2 regions of the Enterobacter sp. MGH 24 genome follow, and region 2 is predicted to be linked to the other one. Evidence: predicted binding sites of a transcription regulator. Region 2 holds the regulator's gene; the other holds the start of a gene.
The links. The regulator PurR, encoded in region 2, represses purine synthesis genes. The targets are predictions, from matches to a motif close to CANGCAAACGTTTGCNTG.

Region 1 (8,017 bases), 1.9 Mb from region 2:
TTGCACGTGACGCTCACGAGGGCCAGACACGTTCAAGCGGTGAACCCTATATCACGCACCCGGTAGCGGTGGCCTGTATTCTGGCCGAGATGAAACTCGACTACGAAACGCTGATGGCCGCTCTGCTGCACGACGTGATCGAAGATACCCCTGCCACTTATCAGGACATGGAACAGCTGTTTGGCAAAAGCGTTGCCGAACTGGTGGAAGGGGTCTCTAAGCTTGATAAGCTGAATTTCCGCGACAAGAAAGAGGCGCAAGCCGAAAACTTCCGCAAGATGATTATGGCGATGGTGCAGGATATCCGCGTCATTCTCATCAAACTCGCTGACCGTACCCACAACATGCGCACGCTGGGCTCACTTCGCCCGGATAAACGTCGCCGCATTGCCCGTGAAACCCTCGAAATCTACAGTCCGCTGGCGCACCGTTTAGGTATTCACCACATTAAAACCGAGCTGGAAGAGCTGGGTTTTGAAGCGTTGTACCCGAACCGCTATCGCGTGATTAAAGAGGTGGTGAAAGCCGCACGCGGTAACCGTAAAGAGATGATTCAAAAAATCCTCTCCGAAATCGAAGGGCGCTTACAGGAAGCGGGGATTCCGTGCCGCGTCAGCGGTCGCGAGAAACATTTGTACTCCATCTACTGCAAAATGGTGCTCAAAGAGCAGCGTTTTCACTCGATCATGGATATCTACGCGTTCCGCGTAATCGTCCATGACTCAGACACCTGCTATCGCGTGCTGGGGCAGATGCACAGCCTCTACAAACCGCGTCCGGGGCGCATGAAAGATTACATCGCCATTCCAAAAGCGAACGGCTATCAATCTTTGCACACCTCGATGATCGGGCCGCACGGCGTCCCTGTTGAGGTGCAAATTCGCACCGAGGACATGGACCAGATGGCAGAGATGGGTGTTGCCGCACACTGGGCGTATAAAGAGCACGGTGGCGAAAGCAGCACGACCGCACAAATCCGCGCCCAGCGCTGGATGCAGAGCCTGCTGGAGCTTCAGCAGAGTGCGGGTAGCTCGTTTGAATTTATTGAGAGCGTTAAATCCGATCTCTTCCCGGATGAGATTTACGTTTTCACCCCAGAAGGTCGCATTGTCGAACTGCCTGCGGGCGCAACGCCGGTCGACTTCGCTTACGCCGTGCATACCGATATCGGGCATGCCTGCGTCGGCGCGCGTGTCGACAGACAGCCTTATCCGCTGTCTCAGCCGCTCTCCAGCGGCCAGACGGTAGAAATTATTACCGCGCCGGGCGCACGTCCAAACGCGGCCTGGCTGAACTTTGTCGTGAGTTCCAAAGCACGCGCCAAAATTCGCCAGCTGCTGAAAAACCTCAAGCGTGATGATTCCGTCAGCCTGGGGCGTCGTCTGCTCAACCACGCGTTGGGCGGCAGCCGTAAGCTGGCTGAAATTCCGCAGGAGAACGTCCAGCGCGAGCTGGAGCGCATGAAGCTCGCGTCGCTTGATGACCTGCTGGCAGAGATTGGCCTCGGCAACGCCATGAGCGTGGTGGTGGCGAAGAACCTGCAGCAAGGCGACACGACAGCGGTGCCTGCAACCACGCAAAGCCACGGACACCTGCCGATTAAAGGCGCGGACGGGGTGCTGATCACCTTCGCAAAATGCTGTCGTCCAATTCCTGGCGACCCGATTATTGCGCACGTCAGCCCGGGTAAAGGGCTGGTTATCCACCACGAGTCCTGTCGTAACATTCGCGGCTACCAGAAAGAAGCCGAGAAGTTTATGGCCGTCGAGTGGGATAAAGAGACCGCGCAGGAATTTATTACCGAAATTAAGGTGGATATGTTCAACCACCAGGGTGCCCTGGCGAACCTGACGGCAGCGATCAACACGGCTTCTTCCAACATTCAGAGCCTGAATACGGAAGAAAAAGATGGCCGCGTGTATAGCGCCTTTATTCGTCTGACCGCCCGCGACCGCGTGCATCTGGCGAATATTATGCGCAAGATCCGCGTCATGCCGGACGTGATTAAAGTCACCCGAAACCGAAACTAGGTTTATGAATTCACAACGTTATGCACGTATCTGCGAAATGCTCGCCAGGCGTCAGCCTGACCTGACGGTCTGCATGGAGCAGGTGCATAAACCTCATAACGTCTCTGCTATCGTTCGTACCGCAGATGCCGTCGGTGTGCATGAAGTGCACGCCGTCTGGCCGGATGGCCGCATGCGCAATACGGTCTCGGCGGCGGCAGGCAGCAACAGCTGGGTGTCTGTCAAAAATCATCGCACTATTGGTGAAGCCGTATCACACCTGAAAGGGCGCGGGATGCAGATCCTGGCCACTAACCTGTCCGCTAAAGCCGTAGATTTCCGCGAGATCGACTACACCCGTCCGACCTGCATTTTGATGGGTCAGGAGAAAACCGGGATCACCCGCGAAGCGCTGGATCTGGCAGATCGGGACATCATCATTCCGATGATCGGCATGGTGCAGTCTTTGAACGTCTCCGTGGCGTCCGCACTCATTCTGTATGAAGCGCAGCGTCAGCGTCAGAACGCCGGGATGTACGAGCGCAGCAACAGCATGCTGCCGGAAGATGAACAGCAGCGCCTGCTGTTTGAAGGTGGCTATCCGGTGCTGGCTCGCGTTGCGAAGCAGAAAAAATTGCCTTACCCCCACGTCAACGCGCAGGGCGAAATTGAAGCCGATGCCGAGTGGTGGGCCACCATGCAGTACGCCGGGTAACCGATGAAAGGCCGCCTGCTGGATGCCATCCCGCTTAACAGCCTGACGGGCGTGGGCGCGGCGCAAAGCAATAAGCTGGCAAAAATTGGCCTGCACACCGTGCAGGATCTTCTGCTTCACCTCCCACTGCGTTACGAAGACCGCACCCAGCTCTACAAGATTGGCGATCTCCTTCCCGCCATTTACGCCACCGTTGAAGGCGAAGTCCTGAACTGCAACATCACCTTCGGCGGACGCCGGATGATGACCTGCCAGATCAGCGACGGCACCGGCATTCTCACCATGCGTTTTTTCAACTTCAGCGCGGCGATGAAAAACAGCCTGGCGACGGGCCGCAGGGTGCTGGCCTATGGCGAAGCCAAACGCGGTAAATACGGCGCAGAGATGATCCATCCGGAGTACCGCGTGCAGGGCGATCTCAGCACGCCGGAAATGCAGGAGACGCTCACCCCGGTTTACCCGACGACCGAAGGCATCAAGCAGGCGACGCTGCGCAAGCTCACCGATCAGGCGCTGGAGCTGCTGGATACCTGCGCCATCACCGAGCTGCTGCCGCCCGAGCTGGCGCAGGGCATGATGAGCCTGCCCGAGGCGCTGCGCACCCTGCACCGCCCGCCGCCAACGCTGCAGCTCAGCGATTTAGACAGCGGCAAACACCCCGCCCAACAGCGTCTTATCCTTGAGGAATTACTGGCCCATAACCTGAGCATGCTGGCGCTTCGCGCGGGCGCGCAGCGTTTCCACGCCCAGCCATTAAGCCCGCGTGATGAGCTCAAAGATAAGCTGCTGGCCTCTCTGCCGTTTAAGCCCACCGGCGCGCAGGCGCGCGTCACCGCCGAAATCGAACGCGATATGGCACTCGACGTGCCGATGATGCGCCTGGTGCAGGGCGACGTCGGGTCCGGTAAAACGCTGGTCGCCGCGCTGGCGGCCCTGCGCGCGATTGCCCACGGCAAGCAGGTGGCGCTGATGGCGCCAACCGAACTGCTGGCTGAACAGCACGCCAACAATTTCCGCGCCTGGTTTGCGCCGCTGGGGATTGAAGTGGGCTGGCTTGCCGGGAAGCAAAAAGGCAAAGCGCGCCTTGCGCAACAGGAGGCTATTGCCAGCGGGCAGGTGCAGATGATTGTCGGCACGCACGCCATCTTCCAGGAGCAGGTGCAGTTTAACGGTCTTGCGCTGGTGATTATCGACGAGCAGCACCGCTTCGGCGTGCATCAGCGTCTGGCACTGTGGGAGAAAGGCCTGCAGCAGGGCTTCCACCCGCATCAGCTGATCATGACCGCCACGCCAATCCCACGTACCCTGGCGATGACCGCCTACGCCGATCTGGATACCTCCACCATCGACGAACTGCCGCCGGGCCGTACCCCGGTCACAACGGTCGCCATTCCTGACACGCGCCGCAGCGATATCATCGACCGCGTGCGCAACGCCTGCACCCAGGAAGGACGTCAGGCCTACTGGGTCTGTACGCTTATTGAAGAGTCTGAACTGCTGGAAGCGCAGGCTGCCGAAGCCACGTGGGAAGAGCTTAAGCTGGCGCTGCCGGAGCTGAACGTGGGTCTGGTTCACGGACGCATGAAGCCCGCCGAAAAACAGGCGGTGATGCAGTCGTTCAAGCAGGGTGATTTACATCTGCTGATCGCCACCACGGTGATCGAAGTCGGCGTGGACGTCCCGAATTCCAGCCTGATGATCATCGAAAACCCGGAACGTCTCGGCCTTGCCCAGCTCCACCAGCTGCGCGGGCGCGTTGGCCGTGGTGCGGTAGCGTCCCACTGCGTACTGCTCTACAAAGCGCCTCTTTCCAAAACCGCCCAGATGCGTCTGCAGGTGCTGCGCGACAGCAACGACGGTTTTGTGATTGCGCAAAAAGACCTGGAGATCCGCGGCCCGGGCGAACTGCTGGGCACGCGTCAGACGGGGAACGCGGAATTCAAAGTAGCGGATTTACTGCGCGATCAGGCCATGATCCCAGAAGTTCAGCGCCTGGCCCGCCATATTCACGAACGCTACCCCGAACAGGCGGCAGCGTTAATTGAGCGCTGGATGCCGGAAACCGAACGCTACTCCAACGCCTGATTCAGCCAAACATCGGCAGCATCAGGTACAGCTTGATCACCAGCGCGTTGACGATATCAATAAAGAACGCCCCGACCATCGGGACCACCAGAAACGCCATGTGCGATGGCCCGAACCGTTCGGTGATCGCCTGCATGTTGGCGATAGCCGTTGGGGTAGCCCCCAGGCCAAACCCGCAGTGACCCGCCGCCAGCACCGCCGCATCGTAGTTTTTACCCATCATGCGCCAGGTCACGAACATGGCGTACAGCGCCATAAACAGCGCCTGCACCGCCAGTATGGCCACCATCGGCAGCGCCAGCGAGGCCAGCTCCCACAGCTTGAGGCTCATCAGCGCCATCGCCAGGAACAGCGACAGGCAGACGTTGCCGAGCACCGATACCGCCCGTTCAAACACGCGGTAGAAGCCCATCAGCGCCAGACCGTTGCTCAGGATCACCCCAATAAACAGCACGCAAACAAACGTTGGCAGTTCAAACGCAGAGCCCGCCAGCCATTGCGCAACCACTTTGCCTACGGTCAGGCAGATGGCGATCATCGCGATGGTTTCAATCAGCACCAGCGAGGTAATGCTGCGCCCGACGTCCGGCTTTTCGAACGCGGTCGGCACCAGCTCATCGTCAGGTCTGCCGTTCGGCGTGGTGGAGTGTTTAACCAGATACCGCGCCACCGGGCCGCCAATCAGGCCACCTAGCACCAGACCAAAGGTCGCACAGGCCATCGCGACTTCAGTCGCGTTTTCAAAGCCGTAGCGCTCGACGAACAATTTACTCCACGCCGCCCCGGTACCGTGACCGCCTGACAGCGTAATCGACCCTGCCAGCAGCCCCATCAGCGGATCCAGCCCCAGCAGCGTTGCCATGCCGATGCCAATGGCGTTTTGCATCAGCAGCAGCCCCACCACCACAATCAGGAATACGCCGAGCACCTTACCGCCCGAGCGCAGGCTCGCCAGATTGGCGTTCAGGCCGATAGTGGCAAAGAAGGCCAGCATCAGCGGGTCTTTCAGGGACATATCAAAATCGATTTCCCAGCCCATGCTTTTTTTCAGTATCAGCAGGGCCAGCGCCACCAGCAGGCCGCCGGCGACAGGTTCAGGAATGGTGTATTTCTTCAGAAGGGAAACGCTGTGGACCAGCTTGCGACCAAGCAGAAGAACCAGCGTTGCGGCAACAAGGGTCGACAACGTATCGAGATGAATCATAAAAGGCTCCTGTTATGCGCGTGTTCCATACACACGCGGCGTTATCCTGGGCCGGGTTGCGCTCTTCATGAGCCCCCGGCGCAAAAAGTGTAATTTTTTTTCCTCACGCGTTGTAGAAAACCTGCTCACATCGGCAGATTTTCTTCCCTTTTTTTGCTGGCAATCGTTTGCTTTTACCAGGTGGTCAGATAAAATGCCCGCTTTTCCACCGTGGGATTGCCGCCGATGTCCGTTAACAGCATAGAGTCGCCTGATGCGCAACCGATTGCGCAGAAGCACAATAGCGAACTGATTTACCGCCTTGAAGACCGCCCGCCGCTGCCGCAAACGCTTTTCGCCGCCTGCCAGCATCTTCTGGCGATGTTTGTTGCGGTGATCACCCCGGCGCTGCTGATTTGCCAGGCGCTCGGTTTACCGGCGCAGGACACGCAGCACATTATCAGCATGTCTCTCTTCGCCTCCGGCGTGGCCTCGATTATACAAATTAAAGCATGGGGTCCGGTGGGATCGGGTTTATTGTCGATTCAGGGCACCAGCTTTAACTTCGTGGCACCGCTGATCATGGGCGGTACGGCGCTGAAAACCGGCGGTGCGGATGTCCCAACCATGATGGCGGCGCTGTTCGGCACCCTGATGCTGGCCAGCTGCACGGAGATGGTCATCTCCCGCGTTCTGCATCTGGCTCGCCGCGTCATCACCCCGCTGGTTTCCGGCGTGGTCGTAATGATTATCGGCCTGTCGCTGATCCAGGTGGGCCTGACCTCCATCGGCGGCGGCTATGCCGCCATGAGCGACCACACCTTCGGCGCGCCGAAAAACCTGCTGCTGGCGGGCGTGGTACTGGCGATCATTATTCTGCTTAATCGTCAGCGTAACCCTTACCTGCGCGTCGCCTCGCTGGTGATCGCCATGGCGGCGGGTTACCTGATGGCCTGGGCGCTGGATATGCTGCCGGAAAACACCGCGCCGACCAATGCCGCGCTGATCACTATCCCAACGCCACTCTATTACGGACTGGGCATTGACTGGGGTCTGCTCCTGCCGCTGATGCTCGTCTTTATGATCACCTCTCTGGAGACCATCGGCGATATCACCGCCACCTCCGACGTCTCCGAGCAGCCGGTGTCCGGCCCGCTGTACATGAAGCGCCTGAAAGGCGGCGTGCTGGCGAACGGCCTGAACTCGTTTGTCTCTGCGGTATTCAACACCTTCCCGAACTCCTGCTTCGGCCAGAACAACGGCGTGATCCAGCTGACCGGCGTGGCCAGCCGCTACGTCGGTTTCGTGGTGGCGCTGATGCTGATCGTCCTCGGCCTGTTCCCGGCGGTCAGCGGCTTTGTGCAGCATATCCCTGAGCCGGTGCTGGGCGGCGCAACGCTGGTCATGTTCGGGACTATCGCGGCCTCCGGCGTGCGTATCGTCTCCCGCGAGCCGCTGAACCGCCGCGCGATCATGATTATCGCGCTGTCGCTGGCCGTCGGTCTGGGCGTATCCCAGCAGCCGCTGATCCTGCAGTTTGCGCCAGACTGGGTGAAAAACCTGCTCTCTTCCGGCATTGCCGCGGGCGGTATCACCGCTATCGTTCTGAACCTCGTTTTCCCGCCTGAGAAAAATTGATTTCTCTCACGGCAGGCAGCCAATGCCTGCCGTGACATCTCATTACACCATTCCCGCCTTGAGGATTGCGCATAAATCGTGCATAACTCCCTTATGTGCGTTTTGCGGGATGGAAGACCATGAAATTTATTGGAAAGCTCCTTATCTATCTTCTGGTAGCCCTGCTCATTGTGCTGCTGGCGTTCTACATTCTGCTCCAGACCCGCTGGGGCGCGTCTCAGGTCAGCAGCTGGGTGACGGTGAATACCGACTACGAACTCAGTTTCGACAAGATGAATCACCGCTTTTCGTCGCCTTCCCACATCATTCTGGAAAACGTCACCTTCGGTCGGGACGGTAAACCCGCCACGCTGGTAGCCAAAAAAGTCGATATCGGCCTGAGCAGCC
Region 2 (8,017 bases):
ATTACCTGCACTACCGTATGCAAAAGACGCCCTGGCACCGCACATTTCTGCGGAAACCCTGGAATATCATTACGGCAAGCATCACCAGACGTACGTCACCAACCTGAACAACCTGATCAAGGGCACCGATTTCGAAGGCAAAACGCTGGAAGAGATCGTCCGCAGCTCTGAGGGTGGCGTCTTTAACAACGCCGCTCAGGTGTGGAACCACACCTTCTACTGGCACTGCCTGGCACCGAATGCCGGCGGTGAACCTGCCGGTGAACTGGCTACCGCTATCAACGCCGCATTTGGCAGCTTCGCAGATTTCAAAGCGAAATTTACCGATGCCGCCATCAAGAACTTCGGTTCTGGCTGGACGTGGCTGGTGAAAGAGGCGGATGGCAAACTGGCTATCGTGTCCACTTCTAACGCGGGCACCCCGCTGACCACCAGCGCTAAGCCGCTGATGACCGTGGACGTGTGGGAACACGCTTACTACATTGATTACCGCAACGCGCGCCCGAACTACCTGGAGCACTTCTGGGCACTGGTTAACTGGGACTTTGTCGCGAAGAACTTCGCCGCGTAAGAGACACGCAGAAGGGTTCGCCCTTCTGCGTTTTTGGTTTATTCCGCAGCGCAGGCTGCTTCAGGCTGTTTACGACCCGACATCATCACCAGCAGCAGGCCGAGCGCGGCAATAATCGCCCCCATCACCGGCACAAAGCTGTATCCCAGACCACCGGAAATCACGGCCCCACCGGCCGCGGCGCCCAGGGCATTACCCAGGTTAAACGCACCGATATTCACGGAAGATGAAAGTCCCGGCGCTTCATGCGCGACGCGCATCACGCGCATCTGCAATGGCGGCACCACGGCAAAGGTCGCGGCACCCCAGACGACCATCGCAATCGCGGCCCCGAACTCATTACGCGCCAGCCACGGAATGGCAACCATGATGACAATCAGCAGGGTTAAGAAGCCCTTCAGCGTCCCGCTCACGGAACGGTCGGCAAATTTCCCGCCGAGATAGTTGCCAATCGAGAAGCCCACGCCAATCAGCACCAGCATCGCGGTCACAAAGAGAGGCGTTGCGTGGGTGATGTCATGCAATACCGGTGAAATGTAGGTGTAGAGAGTAAACATCGCCCCTGCCCCGAGAACGGTGGTAAGCAGCGCGGAAAGCACCTGCGGGCGCATCAGCACCGCCAGCTCTTTACGCACTTCCGGACGTTCTCCGGCGCTGCCTTTCGGCAGAGAGAAGAACAGCGCTACCATCGCAATCACGCCCAGCCCGGCGGTCGCCAGGAAGGACATACGCCACCCGATCGCTTCTCCCAGCCAGGTTGCCGCAGGGACCCCGCCGATGTTGGCAATCGTTAGCCCCATAAACATGGTTGCCACGGCGCTCGCCTGCTTATGTTTTGGCACCACGCTGGCAGCCACGACCGACCCCAGCCCAAAGAACGCGCCGTGGTTAAGGCTGGTCAGAATACGGGACAGCATCAATGTGGTGTAGTCCGGCGCAATGGCCGAAAGCACGTTGCCCAGGGTGAAGATCGCCATCAGGAAAATCAGCGCACTGCGTCGCGCGCGGTGCGAAAGCAGAAGCGTCATCAGCGGCGCCCCGACCATCACGCCGATAGCATAGGCGCTAATTAACATCCCTGCCGCAGGGATAGAGACATCTACGCCCCGGGCTATAACAGGCAGTAACCCCATCGGGGAGAATTCAGTGGTGCCAATCCCAAAAGCGCCAATCGCCAGGGCCAGCAGGGGAAAATTGATTTTCATGCGTCAACTCCGGATGCCGTGTCATGTGGTGACACAGAACAAAGAAGTGGAAAGCATGACATCAATCACAAAAAATGAGAAGTTAACAAAATGGCAAAAGATTTTTGCCAGAGAAGTAACAATCCGGGGGAGTCGGGGGGGAGAAGGCTCTCCCTCCGCGTAAATCAGTGCAGCGCAGCCGTCAGACCGGCCGCGACAATCAGAGCCAGCACAACAATGGTGGTGAACAACGAAAACTTCAGATCGGTACTCATCAATTTTTCTCCTTTTAATCCCCCCACGAAAAGTGAGCTTGCTCATTTTTGCACAGATTACATCAAAAATCTTCCTGGATTTATACTGATAACCACTTTACCTCTTCCCCTTTTCATCAAGATAGGACAAAATTCCACGCTAAATTTATTAGCGTACCGGCCATTGACCCCCTCCTGACGTCCCGTGTCGTTTTCCCGGCGTGCCGCAATTCAAGATTGCGAGATAAGGGTGAGAGAAGGCAAACGTTTACCTTCAGGTTTTTCAGGAGCTTAGGATATGGTCTGGAGTGACATTTAATGGCAACAATTAAAGACGTAGCAAAACGCGCAAACGTTTCCACTACAACCGTATCACATGTAATTAACAAAACCCGCTTTGTGGCGGAAGAGACGCGCAATGCCGTCTGGGCAGCAATCAAAGAGCTGCACTATTCGCCAAGTGCGGTTGCGCGTAGCCTCAAGGTTAATCACACCAAGTCCATTGGATTGCTGGCGACCAGCAGTGAAGCGGCCTATTTTGCCGAGATCATTGAAGCGGTTGAGAAAAACTGCTTCCAGAAAGGCTATACCCTGATTCTGGGCAACGCGTGGAACAGCATTGAAAAACAGCGCGCCTACCTGTCAATGATGGCGCAAAAGCGCGTTGATGGCCTGCTGGTAATGTGTTCCGAGTATCCGGAGTCCGTGCTGTCCATGCTGGAAGAGTATCGCCATATTCCGATGGTAGTGATGGACTGGGGCGAAGCACGCGCTGACTTCACCGATTCAGTTATCGACAACGCCTTTGAAGGCGGCTATATGGCCGGTCGTTATCTGATCGAACGCGGTCACCGAGAGATTGGCGTGATCCCCGGTCCGCTGGAGCGCAACACCGGCGCGGGCCGTCTGGCTGGTTTTATGAAAGCGATGGAAGAAGCGCTGATCAACGTGCCGGAAAACTGGATTGTGCAGGGCGACTTTGAGCCGGAGTCGGGATACCGCGCGATGCAGCAGATTGTCTCCCAGCCGCACCGTCCAACCGCCGTGTTCTGCGGAGGTGACATCATGGCAATGGGCGCGCTCTGCGCCGCCGACGAGCTGGGCCTGCGCGTCCCGCAGGATATTTCCGTGATCGGGTATGACAACGTGCGTAACGCGCGTTTCTTCACGCCAGCATTGACCACCATTCACCAGCCGAAAGATTCGCTGGGCGAAACGGCCTTCAATATGCTGATGGACAGGATCGTCAACAAGCGTGAAGAGTCGCAGTCCATTGAAGTTCACCCGCGTCTTATCGAACGCCGTTCCGTTGCGGATGGTCCGTTCCGCGACTACCGTCGTTAATCGCTTTACGGGGGCCAGCTATGCTGGCCCCCGTAACCATTCCCGGTTCAGCGTTTCGCTGTCTCCCAGATAATCCAGCAGCCAGGCCATCGCAGGCGAGACATCATTTTGCTGCCAGGTGAGGCAGCAGGCCGCATCCGGGAACGGATTATCCAGCGTCAGTTCAACCCATTCTCCGGTATCGATGCGCGGACGCGCAAAATGAACGGGCACCATCGCGACGCACAGCCCGGCACTGAGGCACGTTGCCGACGATTCCCAGTCAGGGGCCACCACCCGCCGCTGGTTGTCCAGAAGCCAGGTGATACGCTTGGGCAATGAACGGGACGTATCCTCCAGCACCAGCGACGGCCAGTTGCGCAGCGTGTCATCGCTCAGCGGCCCTTCCATCGCCGCCAGCGGATGATCGCTTGCCACCACGCACTTCCAGCTCAGCATTCCCATATCGCGAAAGGCGTAACGTCCCCCGACCGGGATCGCCTGCGTGGCCCCGATCGCCATCTCTGCCCTGCCGTCCGCCAGCGCATCCCAGACGCCGTTGAACACCTCCTGCGAAACCCGCAGTTCGACGTCAGAGAAATGACGATAGAAGTCGACGATCATCTGCCGGGTGCGTTCCGGCTTAACGATGTTATCCACCGCGATGGAAAGATGTCCCCGCCAGCCGTTAGCGATCTGCTGACACTGTTCGCGGGTGATCTGCATTTTTTTGATAACAGAACGCCCTTCCTTCAAAAACCACGCGCCTGCGGGCGTTAATTCCACATCACGATGCCGCCGTTCAAACAGCGGAACCGCCAGCCACTCCTCCAGCTGACGCACCGTGTAGCTGATTGCCGAAGGGACGCGGTGCAGCTCCTGCGCTGCACCACTAAAGCTGCCGTTACGCGCGACAGCATCGACCACTTCAAGAGAATAATCTGACCACATTTTCTGCCTGCAAAAAATTTGAATGCACCCGCCAAATATTAGCGTTTCACAAGCGGCTTTGCACTCCCTACACTCAGCGCCAATGTATACCTGCCTCCTCAGGAGAATAAAATAATGCAACCCAGGAACGGTTTTTTAGTCTGGCTCGGCGGCTTAAGCGTGCTGGGCTTTTTGGCCACCGATATGTACCTGCCGGCGTTTGCCGCCATGCAGGAAGATCTGCAAACCCCCGCTGCCGCTATCAGCGCCAGCCTGAGTTTGTTCCTCGCCGGTTTTGCTTTCGCACAGCTGCTCTGGGGACCGCTCTCGGATCGCTTTGGTCGTAAACCGGTACTGCTGCTGGGCCTGGCCATTTTTGCCGTGGGCTGCCTGGGGATGTTATGGGTACGTGATGCCACCTGGCTGCTGGTGCTGCGTTTTATTCAGGCCGTGGGCGTCTGTGCCGCGGCCGTGACCTGGCAGGCGCTGGTCACCGACTATTACCCGGCTAACCGCACTAACCGTATTTTCGCCACCATTATGCCGCTGGTAGGTCTCTCACCAGCCCTCGCCCCTCTGCTGGGCAGCTGGATCCTCGCGCATTTCGACTGGCAGGCCATCTTCGCCACGCTGTTTGCCATTACCCTGGTACTGATGCTGCCGGCGTTCGCCCTCAAGCCCGCGCATAAAAAAGAAGCCCATGCTGACGCGAAGCCGATTACCTTCACTTCCCTGCTCAGCACCACAGCGTATCGCGGTAATGTCCTGATCTATGCCGCCTGCTCGGCAAGCTTCTTCGCGTGGCTCACCGGCTCGCCGTTCATTCTGCATGATATGGGCTACAGCCCGGCAGCCATCGGCCTGAGCTATGTTCCGCAGACCATTGCGTTCCTGGTGGGCGGGTACGGCTGTCGCGCGGCGCTGCAAAAGTGGGAAGGTCAGCAGATGCTGCCATGGCTGCTGGTGCTGTATGCGCTGAGCGTCATTGGGACCTGGGCCGTTGGCTTTATTCCGGGTGCCGGTCTGGCCGAAATTTTGATCCCATTCTGCGTGATGGCCGTCGCGAACGGGGCGATTTACCCGATTGTTGTGGCCCAGGCGCTGCGCCCCTTCCCGCAGGCGACGGGCCGCGCCGCCGCGCTGCAGAACACCCTGCAGCTGGGGCTGTGCTTCCTGGCAAGTCTGGTGGTCTCTGCGCTGATTGCTACGCCGCTCCTGACCACCACCAGCGTGATGCTGGTGACCGTTGCGCTGGCGGTGATGGGCTATCGCATGCAGGCCTCCGCGCAGCGTGAGCAGGCTAACCGCGCTCAGGCTGAAACGTCACATGCATAATCGCGCCGGAAATCATGTTAATTTTCAGTGATTAGGTTGCTAAGAATTTTCTATTGAATCACCAAATTTTGAGGCCTATACTAAATTTGGTTCGATTAAATACGATAAATATTAAGTGTTAACGGGAGCCGGAGCGCTCCCGTTTTACCATGGAAGGCATTTCGGCAAGGGTTATCTCCCTTCCTCTGTTCTACGTCGGATATTAGCCTCGCGGTATTTACCGTGAGATTTCTCACAAACCAAAAAAAGCGTCTACGCTGTTTTAAGGTTCTGATCACAGTAGGGTGATGGAGAAGCTATGAGTTCATCGTGTATAGAAGAAGTCAGCGTTCCGGACGATAACTGGTCCCGGATCGTCAGTGAACTGTTAGGTCGAGCAGGCATCACTATCAATGGATCATCACCATCCGATCCTCAGGTTAAACATCCCGACTTTTTTAAACGCGTGCTGCGGGAGGGATCGTTAGGCCTGGGAGAAAGCTATATGGACGGCTGGTGGGAGTGCGAACGTCTGGATACCTTTTTCGCCAGCGTGCTGCGTGCCGGTCTTGAAAATCAACTCCCTCGCAATCTGAAAGACACCCTGCGTGTCGCCTCTGCCCGACTGTTCAATCTGCAAAGTAAAAAACGCGCGTGGATCGTTGGCAAAGAACACTACGATCTTGGCAATGACCTGTTCAGCCGTATGCTGGACCCTTTCATGCAATACTCCTGCGCCTACTGGAAAGAGGCCTCGACGCTTGAAGAGGCTCAGCAGGCTAAGCTGCGTCTGATTAGCGAGAAGCTGCAGCTGCAGCCCGGTATGCGCGTGCTGGATATCGGCTGTGGCTGGGGCGGGCTGGCGTATTTTATGGCGAAGCACTACGGCGTCAGCGTCGTCGGCGTGACAATTTCAGCGGAACAGCAAAAAATGGCGCGGGAGCGCTGCCAGGGCCTTGATGTCGATATCCGGCTGCAGGATTACCGTGACCTGAACGAACAGTTTGACCGGATCGTTTCCGTCGGCATGTTCGAGCACGTCGGGCCGAAAAACTACGCTACCTATTTTGAGGTGGTGGATCGTAATCTGAAACCGGACGGCATCTTCCTGCTGCACACCATCGGCTCTAAGCGGACCGACAATAACGTCGATCCGTGGATCAACAAATACATCTTTCCGAATGGCTGTTTACCGTCCGTCCGCCAGATTGCCAACGCCAGTGAACCCCATTTCGTGATGGAAGACTGGCATAACTTTGGCGCGGATTACGACACCACGTTGATGGCATGGCATGCGCGTTTCCAGGAGACCTGGCCTGAGATTGCGGACAACTATTCTGAACGATTCAGGCGGATGTTTAGCTATTATCTGAATGCCTGCGCGGGAGCGTTTCGCGCACGGGATATTCAGCTCTGGCAGGTGGTCTTCAGCCGTGGGATTGAACACGGACTCCGTGTCGCACGCTAAAAAATAACCCCGGAAGCCCGGGGTTATTTTTTATTCTTCTTCTGCGGCGGTCTTTATTATTGCGGCTTCTTTTGCGGCCAGCACGCGCTCAACCGTATCCACCACCGCCTGGGTTTGCGGATCGATTTCGATATTCACGCGATGCCCCAGTTTTTTCGCACCCAGCGTGGTGCGCTGCAGCGTTTCGGGAATTAAATGCACGCAAAAACGCGTTGGCGTTACTTCCCCCACCGTCAGGCTAATCCCATCAATGCCAATAAATCCTTTATAGAGGATGTATTTCATTAATGAGGGATCCTGCATTTTAAACCAGATTTGACGGTTATTTTCCGAGGTCACGATTTTTGCCACTTCAGCGGTGGTCATAATGTGCCCGGACATCAGGTGGCCGCCAATCTCATCGCTGAACTTGGCCGCCCGCTCAACGTTGACGGTATCTCCCACCGCCAGCTCGCCCAGGTTGGTGATGCGCAGCGTCTCTTTCATTAAATCAAAGCTAATCTGGTTGCCGTTAATCTCGGTAACGGTCAGGCAGCAGCCGTTATGGGCAATTGACGCACCGGTTTCAATGCCCTCAAGCATATATTCCGGCAGCTCAACTACGTGAGTACGGAAATTAGGTTTTTCATCAATGGACACCACTTTGGCGGTGCCCTGCACAATGCCAGTAAACATGCTTACAACTCCTGTTTTTTCCGGACGGTGGTGACACCGTTTAATCCCACCACAATAACAGTTGGAAAAAGAGGTTGCCAGCAGAGCGCATTTTCTGGCGATTTTTTCACTAGATAAATAGCTAAAGCCCGCTACAATAGCTGGCACCCCCCTGCATTTTCTTCTTGCTGCCCGTTTCGGCGGCTTTTTTACTCGCTCAAATAACTACAAAATAAAGGTGTTCACGTGCAGAAGTACATGAATGAAGCGCGCCAGCTATTGGCACTGGCTATACCAGTGATCGTCGCGCAAGTGGCCC

Region 1: L370_RS14685 (nucleobase:cation symporter-2 family protein) is a predicted target of PurR. The motif match lies at 6,170-6,187, and genes of this name have one in related genera.

Annotation. Positions count from the first base shown of each region.
Region 1 is NZ_KI535657.1:1,506,095-1,514,111, reverse strand. It holds gene spoT (bifunctional GTP diphosphokinase/guanosine-3',5'-bis pyrophosphate 3'-pyrophosphohydrolase) at 1-2,030, shown strand, start outside; gene trmH (tRNA (guanosine(18)-2'-O)-methyltransferase TrmH) at 2,035-2,724, shown strand; gene recG (ATP-dependent DNA helicase RecG) at 2,728-4,809, shown strand; gene gltS (sodium/glutamate symporter) at 4,811-6,013, opposite strand; gene L370_RS14685 (nucleobase:cation symporter-2 family protein) at 6,239-7,630, shown strand; gene L370_RS14690 (AsmA family protein) at 7,750-8,017, shown strand, end outside.
Region 2 is NZ_KI535657.1:3,419,370-3,427,386, reverse strand. It holds gene sodB (superoxide dismutase [Fe]) at 1-571, shown strand, start outside; gene L370_RS05820 (MFS transporter) at 610-1,776, opposite strand; gene L370_RS23475 (cytochrome bd-I oxidase subunit CydH) at 1,941-2,030, opposite strand; gene purR (HTH-type transcriptional repressor PurR) at 2,328-3,353, shown strand; gene punR (DNA-binding transcriptional activator PunR) at 3,372-4,283, opposite strand; gene punC (purine nucleoside transporter PunC) at 4,398-5,597, shown strand; gene cfa (cyclopropane fatty acyl phospholipid synthase) at 5,896-7,044, shown strand; gene L370_RS05850 (riboflavin synthase) at 7,075-7,719, opposite strand; gene mdtK (MdtK family multidrug efflux MATE transporter) at 7,945-8,017, shown strand, end outside.